DNA from 2 places in the Leucobacter sp. BZR 635 genome. Region 2 is predicted to be linked to the other one. Evidence: riboswitches for the same ligand, from Rfam matches in the RefSeq annotation. Region 2 holds a riboswitch; the other holds the start of a gene.
The links. A riboswitch is a leader RNA that binds a small molecule or an ion and turns the genes downstream of it on or off. The one in region 2 is predicted to bind thiamine pyrophosphate.

Region 1 (11,622 bases), on a different contig from region 2:
CAACCTGCGACTCAGCACCGCCTGCGCCCGCTGCACGGCTCGTGAACCACCAGGCCGCTCCGGCGATGAGCGCCACAAGCAGGATTCCGCCGATAATGGCGAGCACGCGGTTTCGCGTTCGCGCCTGGGTCTGGATCTGGGTCTGCGCCTGCGAGTGTGAGGGGGTGTTGCGGTTCATCTCTTCTTCCTTGTGGGCGGAGCTGGGTTTCCCGGCGGGGTGGGCCGGGCAATTTGGTGGGGCTGCTTAGGTTCCCGTGTGCGCGCTGAGGCGCGCGTTGATCGTCTCGGTGATATCGGCGAGCGCCTCGAGCTGCTCGGGGCTGAGCCCCTCGATGACGAGGCCGCGCACGAGTTCGATGTGGTTCGGGATCGCACGAATGAAGACTCGCCGCCCCGTCGAGGTGAGCTGGATGTCGGTCGCCCGCCGATCGTCCGCACAGGGCACGCGCTGCAGAAGCTCGCGCTTTTCCATGCGGGTGCACACGTGCGAGAGCCGCGGGAGCGTCGCAGCGGTGGTCTCCGCGAGCTGCGACATCCGCACCGTCGCATCCGGCGCGACGTACAGTGCCGACAGCACCGTGAATTCGAAGTGCGTCAGCTCGGAGTCGCGCAGCAGTTGGGTATCGAGCACGTGCGGGAGGAGCTGAGAGACTGACACCAGGCCGAGCCATGCCCGCGATTCTGCCGGGTTCATGCGTGGAGCTGAGTAGGTCATTCGTCCGTTCCGTCGTTGTTGAGTGCTTCGTCCGCGGGGGCGGGGGGATCAGCGATTCCCGCCCGCCACTGCCGCTATCGGTCGATGAGTTCCGTCGCGCCGGTACCCGGCATCGACAGCGTGACGCGTGTGCCCCACGGGTCGTCGACGGCGACCGAATGGCCGTCGTCGGCGAAGGCGAAGCCCCCGGCGCGGAGCCGCGCGCCGAGCGCGTCGAGGTCGGCTCTGCCGGGCAACGTCACGGCGACGCTTCCGAGGCCCCGCGAGGCCGCTCGCGGGCCGGCACCCTGGCTGTTCCAGGTGTTCATGGCCACGTGGTGGTGGTACCCGCCGGCTGATGCGAACAGCGCGCTCGAGTTGACGCTCGCGGTTGCGGCGAAGCCCAGCGCGTCGACGTAGAACTCGCGGGCACGCTGCACGTTGCCCACCTGCAGGTGCACGTGTCCGATGCTGCCCGGCTTCGTCGAGACCCCCGCAAGGGTGTCGTCGTCGAGGTGCTCCTGGAGGTAGGCATTCGGATCGAGATAGAGCGTATCCATGCGAATCTGGCCGTTGTCGTACTGCCAGGTGTCGCGCGGCCGGTCGCGGTAGAGCTCGATCCCGTTGCCCTCAGGGTCGGTGAAGTAGAAGGCCTCGCTGACGAGGTGGTCGCTCGATCCGCTGAAGCTGCTGCGTGGGTCTTTCGCCGTGCGGTAGACCGTCGCGGCAAGGCTCGCGGCGTCTTCGAAGAGGAACGCCGTGTGGAAGAGCCCCGCGGCGCGAGGGTTGACTGCGGGGAGGTCGGGGGTGTGGATCAGTCGCACCATCGGCACGCTCCCGCGTCCGAGCACCCGGTGCACCTGAGCGCCTCGGGACCGCTCTTCGAGGGGCGTGAGCGCGAGCGCGTTCTCGTAGTAGCTACTCATCAGTTCGAGGTCGCCGACACGAAGCGTGACCGCGTCCATGGCGAGCCCCGCTGAGAGCAAGCGCTCGTCGGGGACTTCGGATGCCAGTTGGTGAGTCATTGCGTGCTCCTTGCGTTTCTGCGGCAGCGATCCGGCCGTTGCCGCACTCACTCTACACAACTTAGTTGTTGCGACAACCTTTCGATACACAGATTCGCCCCTGGCACAGAACTGCGGCGCCAGGACAGTGCGGCGTCAGGAGCGCGGCAGCGCGGCAGCGCGGCAGCGCGGCAGAGCGGCAGAGCGGCAGAGCAGCAGGACGAGCACTGCCGCAACGCGGAATCGGCAGCGGCCCGGGCGGAGAGCCTGCGCTAGTTGAACATGAAGGTCGACGCGCAGGTGCCGAACGCGATCACGAAGACCGCAAAGATCCCCATCGTCACCCACGCGTTCGCGGGAACGTGCTCGGGGCCGTCATCTTCCGCGGCAGCGCTATCGAGAACGCCGTTATCGAGGGTGCTGTTATCAAGGACGCCGTTCCCGAGGGCATCACTGTCGCGGGCGTCGCTATCGACGGCGTTTGAGGTGTCGGGCGCGGGGGTCATGCTGGGCTCACAATGCTCGCGATATCGGAGTACATAGCGACGGCAAGGATCGCAAAGACAAACACGATGAACCAGGTGTACATCCATTTGCCTCGGTGGTCACTGATCCAGAACCGGCGAACACTCACCACGCCGTTCACGACCGCGACCAGGCAGAGCGCGATGCCCAGCGGAGCGGCAAGCACGCCGGCAAAGCCGAGCACGGGCACGAGGATCGGGATGAGCAGGTACGTGATGAGGCAGCGAATTCCCGAGATCACGATGGCGACGCGGAAGTTGCGGTGCGCATCGCGGTTGATGAAGGGCGTCTTCTTCGCCCCTTCGACACGCAGCAGGCTGCGCATAAAGCGGTCTGCGGCGGAGCGCTGAATCTCCTGCGGTGCCCCTGCGGAGACTTCCGACGGAGTCGCTTCTGACTCAACGTGCGCTGGTGCGCTCTCGGTTACGGTGTTCGCGATAGCCATTGACTCTCCTGGTCGTGCTGCAGCGGATACGCTCGGCCCTATCTGCGAAATCTTAACAGCCTTTCCTCTGTACGTCTGATGTGCGCTCCGCGACAGGCAACATCCTCAACAACCACCGGGTTTCCTGACTCAGGACGGAAAGTCCGAACAGCTCTTCGCCCATGTTCGTGCAGGGAACCCTCGCTACTGGCGCAAAAGCCCGGTATATAAGGAGTATGGCTATCAATGTGGAGACTTCCGAGGGCGTTTCCGAACGTCCCCCTACGGGTGCGGACGTTCAGGATTCCCGCGAGCGTTTCGCAGCTGACCTCCGTTCTCTCAAGCTCACCGCGGGTGACCCGACACTGCTCGCCCTTGAGTCGCGCACAGGCATTTCAAAGAGCGTGCTCTCTGAAGCTTTCTCGGGCAAGCGGCTCCCCACAGAGAAAACTGTTCGCGTACTCACGACCGAACTCAACGCCGATGCCGACGCGTGGTTGGCCCGCCGCCAGACCCTCATTCCCGGGCTCCCCCAGTCGGGAAGCGTCGACCTCGGCGACGTCGCCGGCGGCCGGCCGCGGCGCGCAGGCCGCATCCTTGCCCTGCTCGCCGCCACCGCGGTGCTCTCCGTCGGAGCGTCAAGCCTGGTGTGGTGGAACGTGCTGCAGAGCCGCGAGAACTACTGGAGCAGCCAACGTCCCGCCCTCGCGGGCAATGAGTACCTCGATCCTGTCGATGGCGTCGACCCGATGAAGACCGAGTGCCGCCACGACAGGGTCATCGCCGATGTCGGGCCGCGCCACGACGGTGCCGTGCAGATCGAGATGCTGTATTCAAACTCGTGCATGGGCGTGTGGGGCCGGGTCACGCGCGTCGACGGATCGGCCGACGGCAACACGCTCTCCATGCGCATCTACCCGAAGGACGACCCGCAGAGCAGCCGCAGCCAAGAGCGCACCGCCGAGAGCGTGAACTCGCTCTATACCCCGCTGCTCATCGAACCAAACGTTGAGGCGCGCGTCTGCGGCATCGCAACGATGACGGTGGACGGGGAGGAAGTAGAGCTCGGCCCACCGATGTGCGTCTAGAGCTGTGCCGCCATACCACCGCGTCTAGCCTCTGCGCCGAGGCCCGTGCGTCTAGAGCTCTGTTACGACCCCACCGGACACCTGCCAGCGCCGGTCAAGGCGCACCGTCGAGAGCATGCGACGGTCGTGGGTGACGAGCAGGAGCGCACCCTCGTAGCTTTCGAGCGCCTGCTCGAGCTGCTCGATCGCCGGCAGGTCGAGGTGGTTCGTGGGCTCATCGAGCACGAGCACGTTTACGCCGCGCGCCTGCAGCAGCGCGAGGCCCGCGCGCGTCCGCTCCCCCGGCGAGAGTTCGCCGCAGGGCCTGCTCACGTGGTCCGCCTTGAGCCCGAACTTTGCCAGCAGCGTGCGCACCTCGGCCGCGGTCATCTCGGGGACGAGGGTTTCGAAGGCTTCGGCGAGCGGATCCTCACCTGCGAACAGCGAGCGCGCCTGGTCGATCTCGCCGATCGCGACCGATGCGCCAAGCGCGGCGCTCCCCTCGTCGGGCTGCTGCCTGCCGAAGAGCAGCCGGAGCAGCGTTGATTTCCCGGCCCCGTTCGGCCCGGTGATGCCGACGCGTTCGCCCGCGTTGAGCTGCAGTGAGACCGGCCCGAGCGTGAAGTTGCCCTGGTGCACGACGGCGGCGTTGAGGGTCGCGACGACGGCGCTCGACCGCGGAGCCTCGCCGATCGTGAACTCGAGCTGCCACTCCTTGCGCGGCTCCTCGACCTCGTCGAGCCGCTTGATGCGGCTCTCCATCTGCCGCACCTTCTGCGCCTGCTTCTCGCTCGATTCGGTCGATGCTGCGCGGCGGATCTTGTCGTTATCCGGGTTCTTCTTCATCGCGTTGCGCACACCCTGGCTCGACCACTCGCGCTGCGTGCGTGCACGCGCGACGAGGTCGGCCTTCTTCGCGGCGAACTCCTCGTAGTCGTCGCGCTTGTGCTGTCGCACGATCGCGCGCTCCTCGAGGTAGGCGTCGTAGCCGCCGCCGAAGACGCGGTTGGAGTTCTGGGCGAGGTCGAGTTCGAGCACGCGGGTGACGCAGCGCGCGAGAAACTCGCGGTCGTGGCTCACGAGCACGACGCCGCCGCGGAGCCCCTGCACGAAGCTCTCGAGGCGCTCGAGACCGTCGAGGTCGAGGTCGTTGGTCGGCTCGTCGAGCAGCACGATGTCGAAGCGCGAGAGCAGGAGCGCGGCGAGGCCCACGCGCGCGGCCTGCCCGCCAGAGAGCGAGGTCATGAGGGTCTGCTCGGTCACGGCGGTCGCGCGGCCGGGGGTGCCGGATCCCTCGCCCGTGCGGATCCCCAGCTCCGCGAGCACCGCGGGCAGGCGCTCCTCGAGGTCAGCCGCGCCGCTCGCGAGCCAGCGGTCGAGCGCCACGGAGTAGGTGTCGGCGGGATCTGGATCCCCCGGCCGCACCGCCTCAGTACTGCCGAGGGCCTCGGCCGCCGCGTCCATCTCGGCCGTCGCCTGCGCGCAGCCGGTGCGCAGCGCGACATACTCCGCGACGGTCTCGCCGGCGACGCGCTCGTGTTCCTGCGGCAGCCAGCCGACAAAGGCGTCGCGCGGCGCGAGGTGGAGCGAGCCGGCCTGCGGCGATAGCTCCCCGGCGAGGATCCGCAGCAGCGTCGACTTGCCCGCCCCGTTCACGCCGACGACGCCGATCACGTCGCCGGGCGCGACGGTGAGGTCGAGCCCCTCGAACAGTGTGCGGTGCGCGTAGCCGCCGGCGAGATCCTGGGCGACGAGAGTTGCAGTCATGCACTCAGCCTATTGAAAAGTTTGCCGGCCTGGCGACGGTCGTGGCCCCGTTGTCGTTGTGACAGGTTGAGCTATTCCTTGAGCGCCGCGAGGAGCCCGCGAGCCGCCTCCCGGTCCTCGCCCGTCTCGTGTTCCTCGAGACGGGCGGCCGGGGCCGGGCGGTTCTCGACGTGCACGATCCGGCCAGGCCGGTCGCTGAAGACGAGGATCTGGTCGGCCAGCAGCAGCGCCTCGTCTATGTCGTGGGTGACGAGGAGAGTCGGCCGACGGTCCTCCGCGACGATCTCGAGCAGCCAACGTTGCAGTCGTCTGCGCGTGAGTGCGTCGAGCGCGCCGAGCGGTTCGTCGAGCGCGAGCACCTGCTGCGGCATGAGGAACGTCCGCATGAGCGCAACCCGTTGACGCATTCCGCCCGAGAGCTCGTCGGGCCACGCATCCTGCTGGCCCGCGAGCCCGAACCGGTCGAGGAGCGCCAACGCCTCGCTGCGCGCCTCAGCACGGTCTCGCCCGCAGGTTTCGGCTCCGAGCGTCGCGTTGTCGAGTGCGCGCAGCCACGGCAGCAAGGCGTCACGCTGCGGGTGGTAGGCAACCCCACCTGGGGTGCCGACGAGGCCGACCGTTCCGATTCTCGCGCTCCCCTCCGCAGGCACTGCGAGGCCAGCGAGGATGCGCAGCAGCGTCGACTTCCCGCACCCACTCGGACCGACGAGTGCGGTGAGTGTGCCGGGCGCAACGTCGAATGAGACGTCGGCGAGCACCGGTCGCAGCTCCCCACGGCGGCTGAACCGTCCGCTGCCCGGTGCTCGAAAGGCGTGCGAGATGGCGGTCACGGTAAGTCCCGCGTGACCGCCAGCCGCACCAGCCGCGGCGTGCGCGTTACTGTGCGGGGAGGTAGTCATTCGTCCAGGCGCCGTCGAGCGCCTTCGCGTCGTCGAGCATCTCGGCCTGCACGAGGAAGTCGGTGAAGCGCTGCCACACCTGCTCTTCCATCTCACCAAACTTGCCCTGCTCGGTGAAGCGGGGAGCGTAGTAGGCGACGGCGCTCTCCACGAGGCCTTCCTCGAGCTCCGGCGCTCCGGCGAGGAGCGCTGCGGCACCCGCAGCAGGATCCGCCACGACCGCGTCGTAGCCGCTGCTTGTCGCCGCAAGGAACGCTTCCGCGAGCTCGGGATCCTGGTCCAACAGCTTCGGGCTGCCGACGATGATCGGGGTGTACCAGTTCGGGATGCAGCTCTCGTACTCCGCCATCGACAGGATGACGACGTCGTCGCGTTCGGTCTGCGCTCGCAGGGCGTCCCAGCCGCCGAAGACCCAGGTCACGTCGAAACGGTCCTGTTCGAGGCCGGCAAGGTAGTCGACGTTGCCGATCTCAATGAACTCGACGTCGTCGGGGTTGCCGCCTCCGCAGCTCGTGAGTTCAGACATGATCTCTGTTTCGAGGGCACCGCCGTAGCCACCGTAGGTGAGGCCAGCGAGCGAGCCTGCGTCAAAGGTGAGGCCCGAGCCCTGGAGCCCCATGAGCACCGAGTCGTTCACGGGCAGCAGCGTCGCGATCGCCGCGACGTCCATGCCTGCGGCGCGGGCGGGCAGCACTGATTCTGCCTGCGAGATGCCGAACTCGACCTGGCCTTCTGCGACTGCGGCCTCGGCACCAATCCCGTCACCGGGCTCGATGATCTGCAGATCGATTCCGGCGGCCTCGTACAGCCCGTGTTCTTGCGCGTAGTAGATGCCGGCGTGGTGTGCGTTCGGCGTCCAGTTGAGCATGAGCGTTGCGGGCTGCAGATCCGTGTCGGTGTCGGCTGCCCCGCAGCCCGTGAGGAGGAGGGCCGCGGCGAGCGCGGTGGCGGGGCCGGCGGTCCGGGTGGGTGAGGTGCGAAGCGTCATTGGTGCGATGTCTTTCTGATGTGGGCGGATCGGGGCCGCGCGAGCGCGAGCTCCCCGATGAGTGTGGAGAGCCAGAAGAGCAGCACGCCGAGCACGGCGATGACGCCGACTGCGGCGAAGAGCTGATCCATCTGGTAGCTCGCTTGCGAGCGTTGCAGGTAGACGCCGAGCCCGATGGAGGATCCCATCCACTCGGCGATGATGGCGCTGAACACGACGTAGCTCGCGGCAACCTTTGTCCCGGCGACGATCGCTGGGACGCTGCCGGGGAGCCTGACGCGTCTGAGTACCGTGAGCCGGGAGGCTCCCATCGAGACCATGAGGTCGACGAGGTAGCGGTCGGCGTCGCGCATGGCGGCGCTCGCGCTGATCGCGACCGGGAAGAACGCACCGAGCGTGACGACGAGGATCTTCGGCAGCGCGCCAAACCCGAGGGCGGCGATGAGGATCGGAGCGAAGATCACCGGCGGGATCGCCTGGCTTGCGATGAGCAGCGGTTCGACGGCGCGTCGCAGCGTCCCTGAGAGCCCGAGCACAACCGCGACGGCGACGCCGAGCAGAGCACCAGCCGCGAAGCCAGCGACTGCGATCCGGAGAGTGGCAAGCAGGTGCATCCCGAGCAGCGCCCGGTCGCCCCACGCCGCCTGCCACACGCTTGCGGGCGATGGGAGGAGGTAGGCGGGGACGTCGGTGACACGCACGAGCAGAGCCCACAGCAGCACCGCGCCGGTCACGGCGAGGAGCACTGGGAGAATCTGCCGTGTGAGGAGTCTCACGGCGGCCGGGCGTTAGTGCGTGATGCGTGCAGCCAGGTCGCTCATCGATGCCTCGATGACGTCGTCCTTGGCTTCGAGGATCCGGATGTGCGTCATGACGCGATCGGCGCCGGCCGCGAGGGTGGCGTCGTGGAGCTCGCGCATGAGTGGCCAGAGCTGTTCGGCTGGCCCTTGGATGGTGGTGCCGAGCGCCCCGACCTCGTACTCGAGGCCGCTCTGCTCAATGACGCGGATCGCGCCTTCGACGCAGCTGTAGCGTCCGTTTTCGTCGCCCATCGGTGTGGGTGATACGTGAACATGGATCAACATAGTGACCGCTTCCCTCCGCTCGTGTGAACGAGATCAGGTTCCTGGAGTGGTCCACAACAAGTAGTGGATCTCAGCCCCTTCGGGCCCCCCCAGCGGATGTGTACTGGAACCCTCAGCATAGCTTTGAACCACGGTGCTGTGGCAAGTGCCGGGGTGTCGTCCAGACTGGACACGCGCCCAGTGCGAGCCGTTATGGTCGGAGATGCTGAAGTTGCCAGATCCCCGAGCGAAGGAGCATCATGACCCACGAGAACAGCACCCAGATCCGCCTCGCCCGCAGGCCCATCGGCTGGCCCGTGCACGAGGATTTCGAGACGGTCACGGTGACGTATGGGGATCCCGCGCCGGGTGAGGTGCGCGTGCGCAACGAGTTCGTGTCGGTGGATCCGTACATGCGCGGCCGCATGAACGACGCGCGCAGCTATGTGCCGCCCTACCAAATCGGTGACGTTATCGCGGGCGGGGCAGTCGGCCGCGTCGTCGCCTCAGCCGCGGAGGAGCTGCCAGTCGGCACCGCGGTGCTGCACCAGCACGGCTGGACCGACGTGATCCAGGCCGACGCATCGACTTTCCGACCGGTCGCGGAGGTTCCGGGCCTGCCGCTGTCGCTGCGCCTGCACATGCTCGGCATGACCGGGCTCACCGCCTACGTCGGGCTCACGACGATTGCGGGGCTTCAGGAGGGCGATACGGTCTTCATCTCGGGCGCTGCCGGCGCGGTCGGCACCGCAGCCGGTCAGATCGCCAAGCAGTTGGGCGCGGGGCGCGTCATCGGGTCGGCGGGATCTCCCGAGAAGGTGGCGCTGCTCACCGAGAAGTACGGGTACGACGCGGCGTTTAACTACAAGGACGGGCCTGTGCGCGGCCAGCTCGCCGACGCTGCCCCCGACGGCGTTGACGTGTTCTTCGACAACGTGGGCGGCGACCACCTCGAAGCGGCCCTCGCCGCGATGAACGACGGCGGCCGGCTCGCGCTCTGCGGTGCCATCGCCGCGTACAACGCGACAGAACGTCCGGTGGGGCCGACGAACCTCGCGAATATGATCACCCGCGCCCTCACCATGCAGGGCTTCACCGTCGGCGCACACTGGGACAAGGCCCCCGAGTTCACTGAGCGGATGACGGGCTGGTTCGGCGAGGGCAAGATCGCGTACGACGAGACCGTGGTCGACGGCATCGAGCACACGATTGACGCCTTCATCGCCATGATGCAGGGCGCGAACATGGGCAAAATGCTCGTGCGTGTGACCGAGTAGCGGCTGCTAGACTGGCGGTACTTGTGAAACCCAAAGGGTTTCCCTGCGTCGTAGAACGCTTGCTCAGGTCCCGGGTCTCCCGCAGAAATGCGTCGGCATCCGATGCACACGGGCTCACTCGTCTCACTCGAACGAGAGTGTGAATTGAGATCTTTCTCCGGCGAACGGAAGTGGCGCTCGCCACCTTCGCCATGCACCACGGATCTCGATGTCCGCCTTCATTCGCTCGTGTGAGCGCGGAGGCGCAGAGCACGGCCGTGGATTGTGCCCGAAAGGCATTGACACCCACATGACCCAGACGAAGTCCACCACTTTCAGCGCGCTCGGCGTGCCCGCTCCCCTCGTCGCGACGCTCGCGGCGGAGGGAAAGACCGAGGCGTTCCCGATCCAGATCGACACGCTCCCCGACACACTCTCGGGGCGCGACGTGCTCGGCCGCGGGAAGACCGGATCGGGCAAGACGCTCGCGTTCTCGATCCCGATGGTCGCACGCCTCGGTGGCGCGCTCGCAGGCGGCAGGCGCCGCGCGGGCCGGCCGCTCGCGCTCGTGCTCGCCCCCACGCGCGAGCTCGCGACCCAGATCAGCGCCGTGATCACGCCGCTCGCGAAGAGCTACGACCTGAAGACCACGACGATCTTCGGTGGCGTCAATCAGACCCGCCAGGTGAACGCACTGAAGGACGGCGTCGACATCGTCGTCGCCTGCCCCGGCCGCCTCGAAGACCTCATGAAGCAGGGCCACGTGAACCTCGACGCCGTCGAGATCACCGTGCTCGACGAGGCCGACCATATGGCCGACCTCGGCTTCCTGCCCGTCGTCACCCGCATCATGGATAAGACGCCGCAGTCGGGCCAGCGTCTGCTGTTCAGCGCGACGCTCGATAACGGCGTCGACAAGCTCGTGCGCCGCTACCTCCACAACGAGGTCTCGCACTCGGTCGACGAGGCGAACAGCCCCGTCGCGGCCATGACCCACCACGTCTTCGAGGTCGACAGCCCCGCCGGCAAGCGCGCCCTCGTTCGCAAGCTCGCCTCGGGCACCGGCCGCCGCGTGCTGTTCATGCGCACGAAGCACCACGCGAAGAAACTCGCGCGCGAGCTCACCGAGGGCGGCATCCCCGCCGTCGACCTGCACGGCAACCTCTCGCAGGGCATCCGCGACCGCAACCTCGCATCGTTCGCAGCGGGCGACGTGAAGGTGCTCGTCGCGACTGACGTCGCAGCGCGCGGCGTGCACGTCGACGACATCGAGCTCGTCATCCACGTCGATCCGCCGGCCGAGCACAAGGCCTATCTGCACCGCTCGGGCCGCACCGCCCGCGCCGGCAAGGAGGGCGAGGTCGTCACGATCATGTTGCCGACGCAGCGCAAGGACACCGCGGTGCTGCTGCGGAAGGCCGGCATCAAGGTCACCCCGCAAACCGTGACCGCTGAGTCGCCCGTGGTCGTCGATCTCGTCGGTGAGGTCGCCGAGATCGTGAAGCCGGTCTTCTCGCAGGATCGCCCGCAGCGCAGCCGCGCGAATGTTGGGCGTTCGCAGGGCGGGCGTTCGGGCGAGCGCCGCACCGACAGCGGGCGCTCCGAGGGTGGGCGCTCCGAGGGTGGGCGCGGCCAGGCGGCCGGCTCGGACCGGAAGCGCAGCGCGCGCGACGGCCGGGGCGCTGCTCCGGCCGGCGGCAACGGACGTCGTGGTGGCCAGGGGCGAGCCGGTTCCGCCGGCGGCGGTCAGCGCCGCGGCCGCTAACCGGGCTCTTCACAAACACACCTGGGGGCTGCGAAACGCACACGACCCGGACCTCTGCGCCCTGCGCGGCAAGGGCGCGAAGCGCCCGCGACCGGTGCGCAGCTCACGGCACCCGGTTACTCGAAGCGGCTTTCAAGGCACCGGCGCGCCAGGCCCGAATCGCTCACAA
Region 2 (16,705 bases):
CGATGAGGTACACGCGGCGCGGGCCGAAGCGGTCGCCGAGCCGGCCCGTGATGAGCAGCGGCACGGCGTACGCGAGCAGGTAGGCGCTCGTCGCCCACAGCGTCGCGGTCATGTCGGTGTTCAGGCTCTGCATGATCGTCGGGTTCGCGACCGACACGATCGTCGTGTCGATGAGGATCATGAAGAAGCCAAGGACGAGCGTCCAGAGGGCTGCCCAGGGGCGGATCTCTGCGGGATCAGTAATTTTCTTGGGCACCGCACTAGCTTACGCTGCGACCGGAAACACGAAACCCCCGGATGGCAACAGCCACACGGGGGTTTCGAGAAATGAAAGCTACTTCACGGCAGCCTTGAGCTTCGAGCCAACCGAAACCTTGACGCGCTTGCCAGCGGGGATGTCAATGGTCTCGCCGGTGCGCGGGTTGCGGCCGGTGCGAGCAGCGGTGGTCGCGGTCTCGAACGAGAGCCAGCCGGGGATCGAAACCTTCTCGCCTGCAGCGACGGTCTCAGCGACAGCTGCGAACAGGCCGTCAAGTACGTTCGAAACTGCAGCCTGGCTCTGGCCAGTCTCAGCGGCGATCTTTGCGACGAGCTCGGTCTTGTTGAGTGCCATGTTGTGTCCTTTCAGGGCGGTGACCGATGGTTGGCCGGCCCCTGATCTATTCGGGGTGTCACCTCCGCTAAGAGGTTCCGATCAGTTTGATCGGTATGAATCTACCCTACGTTTGCCGAAAAGCGGCGCGATTCCGCGGTTTTCCTCCGAACCGCGTGTCGAAACCGCTCTCAGCGAACAGCGCGGGTGCACGCAAAGAGGGGCGGGGAGGATCATTTCTGATCTTCCCCGCCCCTCTTGTGAAGCGGTGCTACTGGATTACCAGCGAGCGATTACCAGCTCGACTTGGTGATGCCGGGCAGCTCGCCACGGTGTGCCATGTCGCGGAAGCGAACACGCGAAACGCCGTACTTCGTCAGCACGCCACGGGGGCGGCCGTCGATGACGTCGCGGCTCCGAACGCGTACGGGCGACGCGTTGCGGGGCAGCTTCTGCAGGCCCACACGAGCAGCCTCGCGGCTCTCGTCGGTACCGTTGGGGTCGATGAGCGCCTTCTTGAGCTCGAGACGCTTTTCAGCGTAACGCGCAACAATCGCCTGGCGCTGCTTGTTCTTCGCAATCATGCTCTTCTTAGCCATGCTTAGCGCTCCTCTCGGAAGTCAACGTGCTTACGGACGACCGGATCGTACTTCTTGAGCACGAGGCGGTCGGGGGTGTTGCGACGGTTCTTGCGGGTCACGTAAGTGAACCCGGTTCCTGCCGTCGACTTCAGCTTGATGATCGGACGTACGTCCTTGTCCTTAGCCATTAGAACTTCACCCCGCGCTTCTTGAGGTCAGAGACCACTGCCTCGATGCCACGTGCATCGATGACCTTGATGCCCTTCACCGAAAGGGTGAGGGTCACCTTGCGGCCGAGTGACGGCACAAAGTAAGTCTTCTTCTGGATATTCGGATCGAACCGACGCTTGGTGCGACGGTGCGAGTGTGAAATGTTGTGTCCGAAGCCGGGAACGGCGCCGGTCACCTGGCACACTGCTGCCATGATGTTTCCTCTCATACCGTGAGGCCGGACGGCCTCACCCAAGATTTCTTGTCTGCGAGATCCTGCCGAGGCACTCCTCAACAAACGGTTCCCGCGGTACATGCACTGGGACGGCGCACGACCAAGGGTTAAGCTTACGGGTTTTGCGCCGCTCGCGCAACGCCCGGGCGTTGCGCAGCTGTCTGACTACCTGCCTGGCTCCTTGCCTGGCCGCCGGGCTGCCCTCCATATCCTCTCCGACCTCCGACCGGCAGCCCGCCCTCGGCGATCCTCTCCCCCTCGATTAATCTCTTCCGACCCTTACGCAGGCCAAAAAACACTCAGTTCCAATAAATCGGGGAAGAGAGGTTGCGAGGAGGGCGGCTGACGGCAGAGCCCCGCCCAGCTCGAGGCCGTACCATTGGGAGGGTGAGCCACCCCAAGATTCTCCTCTATTACGCGTTCGCCCCCGTGAGCGACCCCGAGGCCGTGCGCCTGTGGCAGCGCGAGCTCTGCGAGTCACTCGGACTGCGCGGCCGCATCATCATCTCCGAGCACGGCATCAACGGCACCGTCGGCGGCGAGATCGACGCGTGCAAGCAGTACCTCAAGCGCACGCGCGAGTACGGGCCGTTCTCGGGGCTCGACGTGAAGTGGAGCGAGGGCTCCGGTTTCGACACGGTCGCGCCCGACCTGCTCAAGGGCATCGATCGCAGCGTGCCCTGGCAGGCCATCTCTGACTTCCCGAAGCTCAGCGTAAAGGTACGCGACGAACTCGTCGCATTCGGGATTCCCGCCGAGACCGTCGTCGACGAGTCGGGCGTCGTTGGTGGCGGCACGCACCTCTCCCCCGCCGCGGTGAACGAGCTCGTCGCAGAGCGCGGCGACGACGTCGTCTTCTTCGACGGCCGCAACGCCTGGGAGGCGGAGATTGGTCGCTTCAAGGGCGCAGTTGTGCCCGACGTGAAGACGACACACGACTTCATCGCTCAGATCGAATCGGGCGCGTTCGATGACATCAAGGGCAAGCCCATCGTGACGTACTGCACCGGTGGGATCCGCTGCGAGATCCTCTCGGCCGCGATGGTCGCGCGCGGCTTCGAAGAGGTCTACCAAATCGACGGCGGCATCGTCCGCTACGGTGAGGCCTTCGGCAACGACGGCCTCTGGGAGGGATCGCTCGCCGTGTTCGACGGCCGCGAGGCGATGGACTTCGCGCCCGGCGCTGCGGTGATCGGCAGCTGCGCCGTGTGCCAGGCCCCCACCTCACACCTCGTCGACTGCGCCGAGGGATCCTGCCGCGAGCGCTTCGTCGCATGCTCCGAGCACGAGGCCGTGCGCTGCGAGGCGCACCAGCTCGCGCCTCACGCCAGCTAGGCGAAATACTGAACTGAGAGGAATCTAATTTCCCGCGCGCTCACTGAGAGCGCCTGCGATTCGAGCTCGTATGGTTTCCGGGCTCCCCACCATTGAAGGTGTAGACCTCAGCGATTCGGCACGCTCAACAACCATGACTTCAGCGAAGTCATGGTTCATTTACGGTAAATCACTCACGACTTCGCTGAGATCATGGTGTTTGAGCGCATCAGGCGACGTGTCTTCTCCCCTAGGGATTGTGGCGCCCGCGGTTCATTAGCACGGTGGAAACCACCCAGAGCAACCGGACGCCGTCAGCCGAGTAGCGAGCGCGGGAGCCCCTGCAGCACTCCCGCCGGAGCCACTTCCGCTTCAACACAACCTCGTGCCAACGTGCGCGCTGACTGCTGCCTCGAGCACTTGCGCCCTCGCCCCGGCAGGGCAGATGGGCGCGGGCCTTATGCCTGCCGCAACCCCTCCGGTGCTTTCGTCGCTGCAGGTGGTTCTGGCCTCTCGGCGGGTAAGGGAAGACCGCACTCGTTACGACTCCCCACCGTGGCCCGACACCTTCAATTATGAACAGCCGGTTTAGACTAACTACGTACGCCCCAGACGAGGTCTTTCAGATCGCCGCGCTGGGGCAATTGCTTTTCCAGGCAGCGTGTTCGCAGCTGCAGGATGGCCCAGACAAGACCCGGGCAGCGCGCGGATGCTTCACTACGCGCTACCCGCAGGCCGCAATCTACCCGGCCGGCGTCTGCCCGAAGAACTCCCGCTCCCAGATCGTTGCGGCCTCGAAGGCGCGCCACATCCGTTCCCGTGTCTCCGGAGTTGCCGCGGACGCCGCGGCGGCCACGTAGCCGATAGCGGTCTCGTTATCGGCGGCGAAGCCGGGGTCGTCGTAGGTCCTGATCCACTCCGCATACGGGTGCTCGGCCGACTTCGCGCGCTCGTGGATCTCGCCTGCGAGGAGCCGCTGCCCGAGATCCGCGTACACCCAGTAGCAGGGCAGCATCGCGGCCGCCGCCTCGGCGTAGTCCTTGGTGCTCGCGGCGAGCAGGTGGTTCGTGTAGCCGCTCGTCGCAGCTGAAGGGGCCTGGATCGCGACCTCAATCGGCTCGTCGTCGCCGAGCCTGGCGCGGTGCAGCTCGAACTCCCCCATGATCGCCCCGTTCGCTGCCCGCGCCCAGAACGCCTGCTCCTCGGGGGTCGGGGCCAGCGTGGATACCCGGGCGAGCGCCCGCGAGTAGGCGATGAGGTAGACGGAGTCCTGCGCGATGTACTCGAGGAAGTGCTCACGCTCGAGCGTGCCGTTGGCGAGCCCCTGAATGAATCCGAGGTCGTCGGTTTCCTGGCGCACCTGCGCGATGCCCTCCCACCATTCCGCGCGGATCGACTCCGGAGTGGGAGCCGTGGTGAGGCCACCGCGCTGCCAGAGCCCCGCGAGGTGGAGCAGCGGCCCCGATCCCTCGCCCACGCTCAGCCGCTCAGCCGCCTGAAGACTCTCGCGCAGCCACGCCTTGGTCTCGCGGGTCGCGGTCGCCCAGTCGCCGGGTTCGCGCGCAATCCGCGCCGCTAACCCTGCGGAGAGCGAGCAGCCGGTGCCGTGCGTGTGCGGGGTGTGGATCCTCGCCCCCGGAAACTCCGTCACCTCACCACCCGGCGCGACGAGCGCGTCGGGGGCGCTGTCGCCCGCCAGGTGGCCGCCCTTCACGAGCACGCGGACGCGGTAGGTTTCTGCAATCCGCGCGCCCTGGGCGAGCGCCTGGGCCCAGTCGGCAGCGAGCGGTTCCCCTGCCAGCTCAGCGAGCTCAAACAGGTTCGGCGTGACAAGGTCGGCGAGCGGCACGAGCGCCCGCAGCGCTTCGATGGTGTCGGGTTCGAGCAGTGGATCCCCACTCGCAGCAATCATTACCGGGTCGAGCACGACGGGGAACGCGGGCTGCGCTACGGCTCCCGATGTCGCCGCCCGATCACGCACCTCGCTCAGCCAGGCGGCCACCGTCGTGATGACGTCGGCGTTCGCGAGCATCCCAATCTTCAGCGCGTCAATACGCACGTCGTCGGAGACGGCGTCGAGCTGCGCCCGCAGGAACGCCGTGTCGGGCACGTGCACCTCGCGCACGCCCTGCGTGTTTTGCGCGACGAGCGCGGTGACGACAGCCATGCCGTAGCCGCCGCCGGCAGCAATTGATTTCAGGTCGGCCTGGATGCCCGCGCCGCCCGTCGGGTCTGTTCCCGCGATCGAGAGGATGTTCGGGATCTGGCGGGTCTGGGGTTCTGCAACTGCGTTCATCGGGCGGCCTCCTGCCACTCAGAAAGAAACATGTGGGCGGCTTCCGCCGGGTGGGGTGCGGCGCAGAGCGCCGAGACGAGCGCGATGCCGGCCGCGCCAGCTGCGCGAAGCGGGGCGACGTCGGCGAGCTGCACGCCGCCGATCGCGACACACGGCAGCTCGGTGAGCGCCGCAAGCTCGCGGAACCCCTCGATACCGAGCACCGGTGGGTGGTCGGGTTTCGTCGTGGTGGGGCGGATCGCCCCAACGCCGAGGTAGTCGACGGTGCCGGGATCCATCCGCGCGACGGCATCGAAGTGCTCGCGGGTGTTCGCGCTGAGACCGACCAACGCGTCTGGCCCGAGCTCGGCGCGGGCGCGGGTCACCGCGTCGTCGCCCTGCCCGAGGTGCACGCCGACTCGCAGCCCGCGAGCGCGTGCTGCGACCGCGACGTCGAGGCGGTCGTTGATGACGAGATCCGCGCGGCCGTCGATCACCACGGCGAGCTGTTCGAGCTCGCCGAGCTGCTCTGCGGCGGAGCCGTGTTTGTCGCGCAGCTGCACGATCGTGACGCCGCCGTTCACGGCCTGGCGCACCGTCTCCACGACGCCGCGCTCCCCCGAGAGGGCGGCGTCGGTGACGAGGTACAGGTCGAGCTTCATGCGCGGGCCTCCGTTGTGTCGGCCGCGGTGGCCGCGGCCGCGGTGGCCGCGGTGGCGGTGGTGGCGGTGGCGGTGTCTGCGGGACCCGCGGGATCCGCTGTGTCTGCGGGATCTGCGAGATCTGTGAGATCCCCCGGCGCGAACTCAGCGAACCTCGCCTCCGCACGCACCCGCTCGGGAGTGAGCAGCGACAGCTCGTCGAGCAGCCGCACAGCGAAGCTCCCTGGGCCATCCGAACCCGCCGCGGCGACCGAGGCCGCGAGGCCATACACGGCGTGGGCGGCAGCGACCGCCGCAGCAGCATCGGCATCGCCGGTCTCGTCGCAGACGGCAAGGAACGCCGCGACGACCGCCCCGAGAGCGCAGCCGCCGCCCGTGACGCGGGTGAGCAGCGAGTCGCCACCCAGCACGCGGACCGTGCGGCCATCGGTGTGGATGAGGTCTTCGGGGCCGGAGATGGCGATGACCGAGCCGTGATCCTTCGCGAGTTGCGCCGCCGCCGGCAGCGCCGCGGTGTTCGCGTCGGCCGCGTCGGTTCCCCTTCCGCCCGCGCCGAGCCCTGCGAGGGCGAGGATCTCGGAGGCGTTACCGCGCAACGCGGTCGGACGCAGCGCGACGAGTTCGTGAGCGAGCGCCGTGCGGATCGGGAGCGAGCCGATCGCGACGGGATCGAGCACCCACGGGGTGCCGGCCGCGTTCGCTCCCGCGACGGCCTCGCGCATCGCGTCGCGCTGCTCGGGTGCCGGCGTACCGAGGTTGATGAGCAGCCCGTCGGCTGCCTGGGCGAAGAGCCCGGCCTCGCCCGTGATGTCGACCATCGCGGGGGCCGCTCCGAGCGCAAGTAGGGTGTTCGCAGTGAAGCCCTGCACCACGCCGTTGGTGATGCTGTGCACGAGCGGCGCGCGCCGCCGGAGCCGGGCGAGCAGTGTTGCCGTCACCTCCCCCAGCGCTTCTGCGGGCATGGAAAATGGTGCGTGCATAGGGACATCCCTTCGCTCGTATTACCGAGAGCAGGTTCGACGGGTCTGATCTCAGCCGCTGGTTGCGGCACCCCGTGTCGTTGCTGGCCAGCCTAGCCCACGGCGCTCACGCCCCGTCAAACCGCGTCTGTTCTGACCCGAGTTTTCCTCCGTGAGCTGTTTCCGGGCTGCACAAGGCTCAGAATGGAAAAGACGGGGCAGTGGGGCGGGGCGGCAGGCGGGGCCACCCGGCCGCTCAGCGGGACAACCGGGGCGGCAGCGGGGCAGCCCGGCCCGATGGCAGCCCCGGCGTCGACCCCGCCCGGGCGCCGTCTCCCTACAGCGAACAGATACTTTACGCACAGGGTCGCTCCGTAGCATGTTGCTATGACTGAGTACCGCTACGCGCCCCGACCTGAGGAGCCCATCATCGTCATCGATGCTGCGCCGCAGGCCGCCTCGGCATCGGGCTCGCAGCAGCACCACCCAATGGTGGCCAAGGCGCTCGACGGCGTGCTCACCGTGCAGCGCCCGATCGTGCTCGCGCACCTCAAGCGCATCCGGTCGCGCCACCCCGGCGCGAACCCGCAGCAGCTCGTCGAGATGCTCGAACGCCACTATGTGAACACCGTCATGGCTGGCGGCGCGGGAGTCGGTGCAGCGGCAGCGATCCCCGCCGTGGGCACAGCGGCCGCGCTCGCGCTCGCCAGTGCCGAAACCCTCGGCTTCATCGAGGCCACCGCCCTGTTCGCGCACGCCGTCGCGGAGGTCCATGGCATCGTGCTCACCGACCGCGACCGCACCCACACGCTCATCCTCGCGCTCATGCTTGGTGAGGAGGGCGCAACCCTGCTCCGCCAGGTCACCGGGCAGGTCGCCGGGGGAATGGCGCGCGGGGCGTTCTGGAGCGAGATCGTCACGACGGCAATGCCGAAGAACCTCGTCACCCCTGCCCTCGATCAGCTGCGGTCGATGTTCCTGAAGAAGCTCGCGAAGACGGGTACCGCGTCGGTGATCGGGAAGGCGATTCCCTACGGTGTCGGCGCGGTCATCGGCGGCACGGGAAACCGCATGCTCGGCCGCCGCGTCGTTCGGTCGGCGCGCGTCGCCTTCGGCCCCGTCCCCTTCGTCTATCCGGAGAATCTCGCCGCGATCCCGCCCCGCGTGCCCCGACAGGTGCGCCGTGCGGAGCGGAAGCAGCTGAGCGCCGAGCGCAAGCAGCTCACGCAGCAGCGCAAACAGCTCACGCAGCAGCGCAAACACGAGGATTCGACCGACTCGGTCGAATAACTCGCATCTGCGTGACGTCGTAACGAGCGCACCACTGCCCTATTGGGAGGTGCCCTCACGCGCGATCGCCGCTCACACGATATGTTCTCGGCGAGGTCGGGGTTGCCCAGCAGCTGAAAGACCCTCACCTCGCCGAGACCATATGCTTTCGGCGGTCTTCACGTGTTGAGCGTTTCGGTAATGCTCACGGTGACTGCATGCGTCGTGGGTTCTTGCTGATCGCTGAACTGCACACCTGCTCTGGTGAAGGACCACATGGCGCGGGGCGGGGCGCTCGCCCAGCGCCCAGCCCCCAGCGCCCAGCGCCCCGGTAGCCGGTGTGCCCCGAATGTACGCTCCGGCAGCGCCAGAGCAGTTCATTCGGGGCAAATCTACGGACCTGGCCAGTGCGAGCCGAGCCCGGAAAGCCTGACCTACCAGATGCTCACGCGCTCCTCGGGAGCGAGGTAGAGGGCGTCGCCCGGCTTCGTTGCGTACGCCTCGTGGAACGCGTCGAGGTTCTTGAGGATCTGGTTGCAGCGGAACTCGTTCGGCGAGTGCGGGTCGATCGTCAGGAGACGCACGACCTCGGCGGGCCGCGACTTCTGCTGCCACGCCTGCGCCCACGCGAGGAAGAAACGCTCTGCACCGGTGAGGCCATCGATGACGGGCGACTCGGCACCGGCGAGCGAGCGCAGGTACGCCTTCCACGCGATCTCGAGACCCGACAGGTCGCCGATGTTCTCGCCGATCGTCAGCTCGCCGTTCACGGTCTGCCCGTCGGCACCCTCAGGTGAGAGCTCGTTGTACTGGCCAATGAGCGCGCCCGTGAGCTTCTCGAAGGCCTCGCGGTCCTGCTCGGTCCACCAGTCGGTGAGCTTGCCGTCGCCGTCGTAGCGCGAGCCCTGGTCGTCGAAGCCGTGCCCGATCTCGTGGCCGATGACCGCGCCGATCGCACCAAAGTTCGTTGCAGCATCCCACGTGACGTCGAAGAACGGCGGCTGCAAGATCGCCGCGGGGAAGACAATTTCGTTCATGCCCGGGTTGTAGTACGCGTTGACGGTCTGCGGGGTCATGAACCACTCGGTGTCGTCGATCGGCTTGCCGATCTTGCCGAACTCGCGCTGGAACTCGTACTCGGCGACGCGGTGCGAGTTGCCGACGAGGTCGCTCGCGTCTGCGGCGAGCGCCGAGTAGTCGCGCCACTTCACGGGGTAGCCGATCTTCGGCGTGAACTTGCCGAGCTTCTCGAGGGCGCGCTCGCGGGTGCCCTCGCCCATCCAGGAGAGCTCCTTGATCGAGTCGCTGTATGCACCGATGAGGTGGCCGACGAGCTCATCCATGGCGGCCTTCGAGTTCTCGTCGAAGTGGCGCTCGACGTAGATGCGGCCGACGGCCTCGCCCATCGCGCCCTCGACGAAGGAGACGCCGCGACGCCAGCGCTCGCGCTGCTCGGTCGCGCCGGTGAGCGCGGTGCCGTAGAAGTCAAAGTTTGCGCGCGACATTTCTTGGGTGAGGAGCGCGGCAGAGGATCGCACGATCGCCCACGCGAGCCACGCCTGCCAGGCCTCGAGCTCGTCCTCGACGAGCAGGGCCGAGAGCCCGGCGAGTGCGTCCGGCTGGGCTGCGACGACCTCGGCGAAGGCTGCCTCAGGGGCGCCCATCGCCGCGATGTACGCGGTCCAGTCGAGCTCGGGAGTGATCTCCTGAAGGCCGGCGAAATCGCGCAGGTTGTAGAGCTTCTGAATGTCGCGGCTCGCGACAGTGTCCCAGTGGGTCGCGGCGATGCGCGTCTCGAGGTCGAAGGCGAGCTTCGCGAGGCGGGCGGGATCGCCAGCGGTCGCGGCACCGACGCCTGCAAGAGTGAGCATGCGCTCGATGTGCGCGACGTACTGCTCACGAACCTCGGCGAACTGCTCCTCGCGGTAGTAAGACTCGTCGGGTAGCCCGATGCCGCCCTGCATCACGAACAGGATGTAGCGGGCAGGGTCGCCCGGATCGTTGTCGATGAACATGCCGTAGAAGCCGCCGAGGCCCTGCCGCTCGAGCTCCGCGGTGACGCGCACGAGTTCGGGGATCGAGGGAACCGTGAGCGCTCGCTCGAGGTCGGCGCGGATCGGCTCAGCGCCGAGCGCGTCGATGCGCTCGGTGTCCATGAAGCTCGTGTAGAGGGCGGCGACCTTGTCTGCCTCGGCAGCTGCTCCGCCCTCAATGAGGCCGGGGGCTGGGGCTTCCGTGCCGGTGATGATGTCGCGCACGGCCTCTTCGGCGTTCTCGGCGAGCACGGCGAAGGATCCATACCTGGCCTTGTCGGCCGGGATCTCGGTGCGGTCGATCCACTTTCCGTTCATGTGACGGAACAGATCGTCCTGGGGGCGCACCGACGCGTCGAGTTCGGTGATATCAATACCGGAGTTACTCATGTGCTCAGCCTAGCCGCGGCTCCTCGCGGCGCACAGGGCGTTCACTCTCAGCGATCCGGGCGTTCCGGCCGATCAGATCGATCGGGCGGTTCAGGCGGATCGGGGCAACCCGGCCGCCTCCGCCAATGTCTGTGGCTGCCGATAGCCTGTTGCTCATGTCTGCAGCTGTTGGGGAGCCCGGGGAATCTGGGCAGAGTCGCCGCACCATCGATCGCCGGATCGCGGCCCTCGCGTTCCCCGCGCTCGGCGCGCTCATTGTCGAGCCGATGCTCCTCACGCTCGACGCGATCTTTATCGGCCACCTGGGGGCCGCACCGCTCGCGGGGCTTGCGATCGCGAGTGCGATCCTGCAGACCGCGGTCGGCCTGATGATCTTCCTCGCCTATTCGACGACCCCGATGGTGGCCCGCAGGCGCGGCGCGGGAAATCTCAGGGGCGCGGTGCAGGCGGGGATCGATGGGCTGTGGCTCGCGCTTGGCATCGGCGTTGTCGTCGGCACCCTACTCTGGCTGGCGGCAGCACCCCTCGTGCGCGCGTTTGGAGCTGACGCGGAGACAACGGAACAGGCGCTCGCCTACCTCACGGTGTCGTGCCTCGGGATCCCCGCGATGCTCCTCGTATTCGCTGCGACCGGGCTGCTGCGCGGCCTCCAAGACACCCGCACGCCGCTGTACGTTGCAACGATCGGCTTCTCGGCGAACGCGCTGCTGAACTGGTGGTTCATCTATGGGCTCGGCTGGGGCATCGCCGGCAGTGCGTGGGGCACGGTAGCCGCACAGTGGGGCATGGTCATTGTGTACGTTGTGGTGGTGGCCCGGCACGCGCGCCGCGCCGGTGCGAGCTGGCGGCCGCAGCGCGACGGGCTCTCGCAGGCGGGCCGCTCGGGCGGCTGGCTGTTCATCCGCACGCTCGGGCTGCGGGCCGCGTTCCTCGCGACGGTGTTCGCGGCGACGAGTCACGGCACCGAGGCGACCGCCGCCTATCAGGTGGTGTTCACGATTTTCTCGACCGCGGCCTTCGCGCTCGACGCGCTCGCGATCGCGGCCCAGGCCCTCATCGGCGACGCACTCGGCTCCCGCAATGCAGCGCAGGCGCGCAGGGTCGTCTCCCGCACAATTTTCTGGGGCCTCGTCTCCGGCGCGGTGATCGGTGCTCTGCTCGCGCTCGGCAGCACGGTCATCGGCCGGGCTTTCACGAGCGACGCGGGCGTGCTCGAGTTGCTGCCGCCAGCGCTTATCGTGCTCGGAATCTCGCTGCCGCTCGGCGGCTTCGTGTTCGTGCTCGACGGCGTGCTCATGGGCGCGGGCGACGCACGCTACCTTGCTTGGACGAGCATGGTCAACCTCGCCGTTTACCTGCCGGTGCTCTGGCTCGCCTCCCGGCTCGTCCCGTCGGGCCCGGCGGCACTCGTCGCGATTGTGGTGTGCTTCATGATCGTGTTTATGCTCGCCCGCGCGACCACACTCGGGATCCGCGCGAAGAGCGGCAAGTGGATCGTCCTCGGCGCCTAACCAGCCCGTAGAATAGAGCAGTTGAGCCGCCACGCGGTTTCGTTCACTTGTCAGGAGCACTGTGGCTGCTAGAGACACCCCGTTCACACCTTCGCGGTGGACCTTTGGCGTGCTCATCGTCTTCACGATGTTTGGCTTCGGCTTCGGTAATTGGCTCGCGCGCATCCCCGCCGTGCGCGACCATCTCGGGGCGAGCACCTTCGAGATGAGCATTATCGGGCTGACGCTCGCCTCAGGGTCGGTGCTCGGGCTCGTGTTGGCGGGCCGCACCGTGACCTGGCTCGGCCCGCGCCAGGCGATCCTCTACGGCGCGCTCGGGCAGGCACTCTTCATGCCGCTCGGCGCAACTCTGCTGTGGTTCGGCCTGCAGGGTCTGGGGATGCTCGCGCTCGCCTGCTTCGGGTTCTTCTTCAGCACGAGCGACGTCGCGATGAACGTCAGCGGTGCCGCGGCCGAACGTGCCCTCGGGAAATCGCGGATGCCGATCCTGCACGGCGGCTACAGCCTCGGCGGCGTCGGCGCGATGGGAGCGGGCGCGCTCGCCGAGAAGTTTGGGGTGCCAGTACCGATCCACCTGGGGGTGGTGTTCGCGGTGATCGTCGCGGGGATCCTCTTCGCGATCCAGCGCATCCCCCGCGTTGAGCCGAGCACCGCGCCCGATGCGCCGCTCCCGGTGAACACGAACACGGGCCCGATACAGCTGCTCGCCAATCCCGCGGCTGACCCGAACCCGCAAAAGCCCGCGAACTACAACCCGTGGCGCGACCCCCGCATCATCGTCATCGGGCTCCTCGCGATGAGCCTGAGCCTCACCGAGGGCACCGCGACGGACTGGCTGCCGCTCGCGCTCGCCGACCACCGCGGGTTCACGAATCCCGCCGCGGCGCTCGCCCTTGGGGTCTTCTTCGTCGCCATGCTCGCCACGCGCGCCTCGGGTAGTCTGCTGCTCGGCCGCTTCGGGCGGGTGTGGATCCTCCGCGCGAGCGCCATCACCGCCGGCGCGAGCATCGTGCTCATGAACGTGCTCCCGTTCACCTGGGCAGCGTACGTCTGCGCTGCGCTCTGGGGCGTGGGCAGCGCGCTCGGGTTCCCCATCGGTGTCTCGGCGGCGGCCGACGACCCCGAGAAGGCGGTCCGCGGCGTCGCGACGGTCTCGGCGATCGCCTACGCGGCGTTCCTGCTGGGTCCCATGGCCATCGGCTTCCTCGGCGAGCATTTCGGCCTGCTGCGGGCGTTCCTGCCGATCGTGGTGCTGCTCGTGTTCGTGTTGTTCGCGGCGGGTGCGGCGCGCGAGCCGGGGCTGCAGGCGGGCAAGAACACAACCGGCTAAACTGTCACGGTGCGTATCGTGGTTGCTGACTGTTCCGTTGACTATGCGGGTCGTCTCTCGGCGCACCTGCCGCGCGCCAAGCGCGTGCTCATGCTGAAGGGCGACGGGAGCATTCTCGTGCACTCCGACGGCGGCTCCTACAAGCCGCTGAACTGGATGAGCCCGCCGTGCTCGCACGAGACACTCGAACTCGACGACGAGGTGCGCGAGGCCGGCATCGTTGAGCAGTGGCAGGTCACTCACAAGAAGACCGCTGACAAGCTCATCGTGTCGCTCTTCGAGATCATCCACGACTCCTCCTACGACCTCGGGGTCGACCCGGGTCTCATCAAGGACGGCGTCGAGGCCCACCTGCAGGAGCTCCTCGCCGAGCAGATCGAGCTCGTCGGCGAGGGCCACTCGCTCGTGCGCCGCGAGTACATGACCGCGATCGGCCCCGTAGACATCTTGGCCCGCGACGCGAGCGGCACCTCGATCGCGATCGAGATCAAGCGCCGCGGCGAGATCGACGGCGTCGAGCAGCTCACCCGCTACCTCGAACTCATGAACCGCGACCCGCTGCTCGCCCCCGTCTCTGGCGTCTTCGCGGCGCAGGAGATCAAGCCGCAGGCACGCACCCTCGCGGAGGATCGCGGCATCCGCTGCCTCGTACTCGACTACGACGCGATGCGCGGCATGGAAGACAAGAACACGCTCTTCTAGCTCGACATCCGCGTTGTCCGCGCGCGACGCGAACTCAGCCCCCATGACGCATCGCAAAACCTTCCTTTAAGAGAGATGTTCCCCAACACCTCTCTTCAAATGGGGTTAGAGTTGCATTGTGGATCTAGATCTCTTCGAAAAGAGCACCTCCGGAGCGCTTGTCCCCATTAGCGGGGTGGACCCTCGACGTGGCGCGTGGTCACACATGGCCTTTGTTCCGAATCCGCTCGAGGACAAGATGCCACAGCTCTCACCGGATACCTATCTGGCAGTGAGCGCTGCTCGCGCATCATTGGCGGCGCTGGATGCCACGTCCAAGCAGCTTCCAAACCCAACTCTGCTGAGGCTCCCCACCCTCCGGCGCGAAGCTCAGAGCACCTCCGCGCTCGAGGGCACGTATGCCCCGCTGGAGGATGTCCTCACTGCGGATGAAGACGCACCGTCATCGCCAGAACTTGTCGAAGTGATGAACTACGTCAACATGGCGAATCAAGGATTTGACAGTATCGCCAGGGGCTTCCCGATCACTGTTTCTTTCATCACGGGTCTGCAGGGACAGTTGATGCGCGGCACTCAACTGGAACGCGTTTCTGGCCAGATCCGCGACCAACAGGTGGTCATTGGGATCCGCGAAGAGGCCATTCCAGAGGCGCTACCCGTGCACAGATCCCGCTTTGTTCCGACGCCGCCCGGGCTCCAATTACACACGGGAATGCAAGACCTCGTTGACTGGATGCGCGCTGACCACAGCGCATCAATCGATCCAGTGGTTGCTGCCGCGATGTCTCACTATCAGTTTGAGTCGCTACACCCCTTCATGGATGGAAACGGGCGCGTCGGCAGGTACCTCATTGTTCTGACCCTGCTCGCAAACAACGTGCTCAGCGAGCCCACACTCACGGTCTCTCCCTGGTTTGAGGCGAGAAGGAGCACGTACTACGATCGGCTATTCGGAGTGAGCTCAGCCGGAGACTGGGACGCGTATGTGAGATTCTTCGCACAGGGGCTGCAGGCTGCAGCTGACGCCACCCAGCACCAAATGTTCGAACTCGTCGCGGTCCAAGCTGAACTGAAAGATCGGCTACGCGCCTCACACTTGCGGGCAGACACCGCACACGCTCTGGTTGATTTGGCCGTCGCGAACCCCAGCTTCACCGTCAAGAAGGTTGAGACGGACCTCAACGTCTCCTATCAGCGAGCGAACAGACTCGTGCAGCAGTTGAGAGAACTCGAGATTCTTGAAGTTCTGGACGAGAACGCATACAAGAAGCGCTACTTCTCCCCGAGCGTGCTCGCCGTATTAGTCCGCTAGAGCCGACCGCTCGGGCGAGGTGCGCTCCATTGAACAGCACGCCGTGATGGGCAAGCCGCGCACCGCGGATGATAGCGGCATGGGAGACAAGAACACGCCCTTTTAGGAGAGATGTTCCACAACACCTCTCTTCAAGTGAAAGAAGAGTTGCACTGTTGGGGAAGATCTCTCCTCAACTACAAGGCCCCGAGCCATCCACCCCGACCCTCATTTGGCCCCCGCAAGGGTCGGTCTGAATTAATCGGGGCAGTGAGGATGCCACGCGGGGCTCTTCTCGGGACGCGGGCTCTGCGCTGGGGCAGCCACGCGCAGCGGTGCCTCGCTCGCGCGCTGATCCACAACAGAAGACCCCTTTTCTGGCAACACACACCAATGCAAGGTACGGTTGTGGATTAACAGCGCAACGGTCGCTCCCCAGCGCGTGCTGCCTGGGGCCGCGCCGGGTGCACGTTGATTCGAGGAGGAATCATGACCACCAAGTTCGTCACCGGCAAACCATCAACGATGGGCGATAGTTACCAGCTGAATACGACCACGATCATTCGGCACTCGGCACGCACCTTTCCCGAGCAAGAGATCATCTTCAGAACCGCCACCGGCGGCTGGGACCGCTACACCTACGCCGACTCATACGCTCGCACCCAGCGCATTGCCAACGCGCTCGAGTCACTCGGCGTCTCGCCGGGCGATGTCGTGGGCATCCTCGACTGGAACAGCAAGCGCCACTTCGAGCTGTACTGGGCGATCCCGGGCACGGGTGCCGTCATGCTCCAGATGAACCTTCGGCTCCCGCCAGGGGATCTCGGCTACGTGACAGCGCACAGTGGCGCGTCAGTGATCCTGGTGGACGAGACACTATTGCCGGTCGCGGAGGGGCTTGCGGCGCACTCGCCCGGCGTGACTGATTGGGTCATCATGTCGGACCGACCGATGTCGGAGATCGAGACCACGCTCCCCAATGCGCGGCACTTTGAAGACCTGGTCGCGGCGGCGAACCCCGATTACGACTGGCCCGTCGTTGACGAGATGTCGGCGTACAGCGCCTGCTACACAACGGGCACGACCGGCCGCCCGAAGGGCATCTTCTACTCGCACCGCAGCATCTACCTGCACACGCTCACCGCGGCAGCGAGCCTCGACATCGGTGCCGACGACACGGTCATGCCGGTGACCCCGATGTTCCACTGCCAGAGCTGGGGCTTCCCACAGGCCGCGGTCTATAGCGCGGCCAAGATTGTGCTGCCGGGCCGCTACCAGGCGGAGGATCTCCCCGCCCTCGTCGACAAGCTCATTGAGGAGGAGGTAACGGTCGCCAACGGAGCGCCGGCGA

Region 1: it holds a riboswitch for thiamine pyrophosphate, as region 2 does, so the genes downstream of both, ACI1US_RS12230 (thiamine-binding protein) here and thiM (hydroxyethylthiazole kinase) in region 2, are expected to answer to the same signal.

What each region holds. Positions count from the first base shown of each region.
Region 1 covers NZ_JBLUNZ020000061.1:761-12,382, reverse strand. Annotated here, with positions in the region: gene ACI1US_RS12280 (VOC family protein) at 1-178, opposite strand, end outside; gene ACI1US_RS12275 (MarR family winged helix-turn-helix transcriptional regulator) at 245-715, opposite strand; gene ACI1US_RS12270 (VOC family protein) at 790-1,719, opposite strand; gene ACI1US_RS12265 (hypothetical protein) at 1,971-2,204, opposite strand; gene ACI1US_RS12260 (hypothetical protein) at 2,201-2,668, opposite strand; gene ACI1US_RS12255 (helix-turn-helix domain-containing protein) at 2,884-3,735, shown strand; gene ACI1US_RS12250 (ABC-F family ATP-binding cassette domain-containing protein) at 3,787-5,481, opposite strand; gene ACI1US_RS12245 (ABC transporter ATP-binding protein) at 5,553-6,380, opposite strand; gene ACI1US_RS12240 (ABC transporter substrate-binding protein) at 6,358-7,368, opposite strand; gene ACI1US_RS12235 (ABC transporter permease) at 7,365-8,114, opposite strand; gene ACI1US_RS12230 (thiamine-binding protein) at 8,157-8,453, opposite strand; TPP riboswitch at 8,447-8,554, opposite strand; gene ACI1US_RS12225 (NADP-dependent oxidoreductase) at 8,693-9,709, shown strand; gene ACI1US_RS12220 (DEAD/DEAH box helicase) at 9,999-11,453, shown strand.
Region 2 covers NZ_JBLUNZ020000051.1:71,246-87,950, reverse strand. Annotated here, with positions in the region: gene ACI1US_RS10935 (DHA2 family efflux MFS transporter permease subunit) at 1-256, opposite strand, end outside; gene ACI1US_RS10930 (HU family DNA-binding protein) at 335-613, opposite strand; gene rpsN (30S ribosomal protein S14) at 886-1,191, opposite strand; gene rpmG (50S ribosomal protein L33) at 1,194-1,361, opposite strand; gene rpmB (50S ribosomal protein L28) at 1,361-1,597, opposite strand; gene ACI1US_RS10910 (tRNA uridine(34) hydroxylase) at 2,006-2,953, shown strand; gene ACI1US_RS10905 (bifunctional hydroxymethylpyrimidine kinase/phosphomethylpyrimidine kinase) at 3,675-5,228, opposite strand; gene thiE (thiamine phosphate synthase) at 5,225-5,869, opposite strand; gene thiM (hydroxyethylthiazole kinase) at 5,866-6,849, opposite strand; TPP riboswitch at 6,840-6,934, opposite strand; gene ACI1US_RS10890 (hypothetical protein) at 7,216-8,118, shown strand; gene ACI1US_RS10885 (M13 family metallopeptidase) at 8,532-10,520, opposite strand; gene ACI1US_RS10880 (MATE family efflux transporter) at 10,676-12,031, shown strand; gene ACI1US_RS10875 (MFS transporter) at 12,093-13,361, shown strand; gene nucS (endonuclease NucS) at 13,371-14,063, shown strand; gene ACI1US_RS10865 (Fic family protein) at 14,182-15,375, shown strand; gene ACI1US_RS10860 (long-chain-fatty-acid--CoA ligase) at 15,844-16,705, shown strand, end outside.